2 regions of the Arthrobacter sp. 05N33_2 genome follow, and region 1 is predicted to be linked to the other one. Evidence: riboswitches for the same ligand, from Rfam matches in the RefSeq annotation. Region 1 holds a riboswitch; the other holds the start of a gene.
What was found. A riboswitch is a leader RNA that binds a small molecule or an ion and turns the genes downstream of it on or off. The one in region 1 is predicted to bind glycine.
Positions count from the first base shown of each region.

Region 1 (2,196 bases):
GGCCTCCACCACCGGACCGGCGCCAAAGGCGACGACGACCGCGGAGAGGACCTCCGGCGTCGTGGTTTCATCGACGGACACGCCAACTGTGTCCGCGTCGATGAGCCGCAGGTTGATGCCACGGGCCTCGGCGGCGGCGATGACCTTGGCGGCCTTGCCGGGGACGCGGACCGTGAGGGTGTCGAAGAAGGACTCGCTCGCCAGTTCCCGGCCGGCGATCTTCAGCGTGGCGGCGAGGGCGCGGGTGTTGTTGTGGACGGTCTCGGCGATCGCCTTCAGCCCGTCCGGGCCGTGGTAGACGGCGTAGAACGAGGACACGATGGCCAGCAGTGCCTGCGCGGTGCAGATGTTGGACGTGGCCTTCTCGCGGCGGATGTGCTGCTCGCGGGTCTGCAGGGCCAGGCGGTACGCCGGGACGCCGGCGTTGTCTTTGGAGACGCCGACGATGCGGCCGGGGAGCGTGCGTTCCATGCCCTCGCGCACCGCCATGTACGCGGCGTGCGGGCCGCCGAAGAACAGCGGCACGCCCAGGCGCTGGGTGGAGCCGACGGCGATGTCCGCCCCCTGCTCGCCCGGAGGGGTGATCAGGGTCAGGGCAAGCAGATCCGCCGCCACGGTGACCAGTGCGCCGCGTTCTTTGGCCTCCGCGATCACGCCGGACTGGTCCCACACCCGGCCGGAGACGCCCGGCTGCTGGAGGACGAGACCGTTGATGTCGCCGTCGGGCAGACCGGCGGAGAGGTCAGCGACCTGCACCTCGAAGCCCAGCGCCTCCGCTCGGCCCCTGACGATGGCAATGGTCTGCGGGAGGCAGTCGGCGTCGAGGACGGTCTTGGCCCCGGCAGCGGACTTGTTTTTGTTGGCGCGGCGCATGAGAAGCACGGCCTCGGCAACCGCGGTGGCCTCGTCCAGGAGGGACGCATTGGCGACCGGGAGCGCGGTGAGGTCCTGGACCATGGTCTGGAAGTTCAGCAGTGCCTCGAGGCGTCCCTGGGAGATTTCCGGCTGGTACGGGGTGTAGGCGGTGTACCAGGCGGGGGCTTCGAGGATGTTGCGGCGGATCACCGGCGGGGTGACGGTGTCGTAGTAGCCCTGGCCGATCATCTGCACGGCCGTCTTGTTCTTGGAGGCGAGCTTGCGCAGTTCGGCCAGCACCTGGACTTCGCTGAGGGGGCTGTCCAGGGTGAGGGGCTTTTCCTGGCGGATGGAATCGGGGACCGCGTTGTCAACGAGGCCATCAACGCTGTCGTAGCCGACGGCCTTGAGCATGGTGTCGATGTCGGCCTGGCGGCGGGCGCCGATGTGGCGGTCTGCGAAGGTGGACGGGGACGATTGAACCGTCATGAGAGGAACTCCATAATTCAGGTGGCATCAAGACGCCACGATGATTCGGGTTCCTCCCCGCTCTGTATTGGACCTGAGAGTTTCCGTTTTGCCCTGCTGATAGCAGCGCGCCACTTGCACCGTCGGTGAGCCCGGTTGCCCGGACTGCTTTCCAGAGTTGCCTTGCCGCGGCGGTACGTGGGCCTGAGAGATTCCTGGGGAGGATTTGCTCCTACGGCGCCTGCTGAACGTACCGGCAGGACTCTCCCGCCGCAGATCATAAGCTGTGCCACTGGTCGGTGACACAGCTCACAATTTATCCGGTTCCCGGGCAGGATGCAAAATTTATTTCAATTGAGTCGCTGTTCCCGCGGACGACGGCGGGAGCTCTTCGCCGTCGTCCGCTTGCGTGGGTGAGGCGCATGAGGGCCGTGACGTTGATCCGGAACACGCGGCCCCAGAGGTCGTCGTCCACCTCATGGATCGGACCCAAGGGGTTAATCCATTCGGTGCATTATTCTGGACGGGATACTTTCCTTTTTCGCGAGCCTCCCTCCAGGGCGCTCATACGCAAGGAGCCTCCGTGAGCCTTCCGGATCAAGCGATGGAACAGGCAGCTCCCAGCAGACCACCAAGCCGGACTCCCGCCGGGGATGCCGCTTGGGGGTGGCTGATCGGGATCCTGGCAGGACTGCTCGGCTTGGGCCCTTGGCTGGTATCCGGCGCACAGCTCCCGTTGCAGAACTTGTGGGGCGCAGAGGTCGCTCCAGACCAGATGCCTGTGTCGTTACTGCCGCTAAGCCAGTACGAACTCACCACGATCGTGGCCCTCCTCACCGTAGGAGGTGCGGCGGCCGGACTCGCGCTGCGCAT
Region 1 covers NZ_JBFTNJ010000091.1:3,888-6,083, forward strand. Annotated here, with positions in the region: gene gcvP (aminomethyl-transferring glycine dehydrogenase) at 1-1,344, opposite strand, end outside; glycine riboswitch at 1,397-1,504, opposite strand; glycine riboswitch at 1,506-1,603, opposite strand; gene AC1DHX_RS19335 (hypothetical protein) at 1,907-2,196, shown strand, end outside.

Region 2 (2,196 bases), on a different contig from region 1:
GGGGCCCGGTGGCCGCAGGAGTGCTGGTGGCTACGGTGATCGATGAAATGCTCATAAGGATAACTGTACCGTCTGGACGGTACAGTTAAGAAATGCGCGCGCGGACGGGCATGATGGGAGGCATGCCCAGGAAACCCGTCGCCCGCGAGGCCGTCCTCGATGCCTTCGAATCCCTGCTCATCGAAGTCGGTGAACGCGCCGCGACGCTGGACGCCGTCGCGCGCCGGGCCGGCGTCTCCAAGGGCGGCCTGCTCTACCATTTTCCGACGAAAGAGGCCATGATCGCGGTCCTGCTGGAACGGCTGGACCGGCTCCTGGCTGCCGATGTTGCGGCCATGGCGGCAGCCCCGGAAGGGGCGGCGGCGTACTTCATCAAGTCCTCGGTGTGGGCGGACACGCCCATGGACCGGGTCTTCGTGGCGGCCACGCGGCTCGCCGAGGTGGCGCACGGGGAAACCCTCCGCCGCTTCGCCGCCGGCCAGGCGAGCTGGCTGGAACTGCTGGCGGCCGACGTCGGGCCCGCCATGGCGAAGGCCGTCCTGTGCATGGGGGACGGGCTGTACTTCAACGCCATGCTGGCGCGGGGTCCCGGCGGGCCGCCGCCGGAAGTCGAGGCGGACGTCCAGAGCCTCCTGGCCGCCGTCGAGCGCCTGCGCGGCTGAAGCCCACACCCACCCCCTCCGACCCCCCTTACTCCCCGCCGAATTCGCCGGAAGCGTTCGAGTACGCCGGAAAGTTGCGGCGACTCCGGGCGTTTCCGGCGAATTCGCACCGCCGGATTGGCCGCCGGGTGGCTCGTGGCCCGTAACCTGGGTCCGCCGCCGGGAGGGAGTTTGCGGACGCGCGCCCGGCATAGGACAATGAGAGCTGTGACTGTTGTCACCCCCGATTGAACACCCAATTAAATACGCCTTTGATCTGCGGCGGGAGAGTCCTGCAAGTAGGTACAAGCAGGCGCCGTAGGAGCAAACCCTCCCCAGGAATCTCTCAGGCCCATGTACCGCCGCGGCAAGGCATCTCTGGAAAGTAGCAGGCGTGTCCCGGACATGCTGTGCTCACCGACGGTGCAAGCGGAGCCCTGAAATGCGGGCTGCGCGGAAACTCTCAGGTCCAATACAGAGCGGGGAGGAACCCGAATCAATGTGGCGTACCCTGCGCCGCCTGAGTTATGGAGTTCCTTGTGACTGTTACCCCAGCCTCCACGTCCTTCGTTGACCGGCATATCGGCGCGCGCCGCCAGGCCGACGTCGACGCCATGCTGAAGGCTGTCGGCTACGACACCGTCGACGCCCTGGTGGACACCGCCGTTCCGAAGGACATCCGCCAGGACGCCGACCTCGCGCTCGCCGCGGCCCTGAGTGAGGTCGAAGTCCTCGCCGAGCTGCGCAAGCTGGCGTCGAAGAACAAGACCGCCGTGCAGATGATCGGGCAGGGCTACTACGACACGCTCACCCCGCCGGTGATCCGCCGCAACATCCTCGAAGCCCCGGCCTGGTACACCGCGTACACGCCCTACCAGCCGGAGATCTCGCAGGGCCGGCTCGAGGCGCTGCTGAACTTCCAGACCATGGTCCAGGACCTCGTCGGCCTGCCGATCGCCAACGCCTCCCTGCTGGATGAAGCCACCGCCGTGGCCGAGGCCGTGTTGATGATGCGCCGCGCGAATAAGAACAAGACGGCGCACGACGGCAAGACCGTCCTCGACGCCGACTGCCTGCCGCAGACCATCGCGATCGTCAAGGGCCGCGCCGAGGCCCTCGGCTTCGAGGTCGAGGTCGCCGACCTCTCCAAGGGCCTGCCCGACGGCGTCATCAACGGCGTCGTTCTGCAGCAGCCGGGCGTCTCCGGCCGCGTGTTCGACCACACCGCCGTGATCGCCGACGCCAAGGAACGGGGCGCCCTCGTCACCGTCGCGGCAGATCTCCTCTCCCTGACCCTGATCACGTCTCCGGGCGAGCAGGGCGCTGACATCGCCGTCGGATCCGCCCAGCGCTTCGGCGTGCCGCTGTTCTTCGGCGGCCCGCACGCTGCCTACATGGCCGTCCAGAAGGGGCTCGAGCGCTCCATGCCCGGCCGCCTCGTGGGTGTCTCCAAGGACAACGCCGGCGTTCCCGCCTACCGCCTGGCCCTGCAGACCCGCGAGCAGCATATCCGCCGCGAGAAGGCCACGTCCAACATCTGCACGGCCCAGGCCCT
Region 2 covers NZ_JBFTNJ010000015.1:4,616-6,811, reverse strand. Annotated here, with positions in the region: gene AC1DHX_RS09570 (MFS transporter) at 1-55, opposite strand, end outside; gene AC1DHX_RS09565 (TetR/AcrR family transcriptional regulator) at 123-662, shown strand; glycine riboswitch at 915-1,013, shown strand; glycine riboswitch at 1,015-1,129, shown strand; gene gcvP (aminomethyl-transferring glycine dehydrogenase) at 1,169-2,196, shown strand, end outside.
Region 2: it holds a riboswitch for glycine, as region 1 does, so the genes downstream of both, gcvP (aminomethyl-transferring glycine dehydrogenase) here and gcvP (aminomethyl-transferring glycine dehydrogenase) in region 1, are expected to answer to the same signal.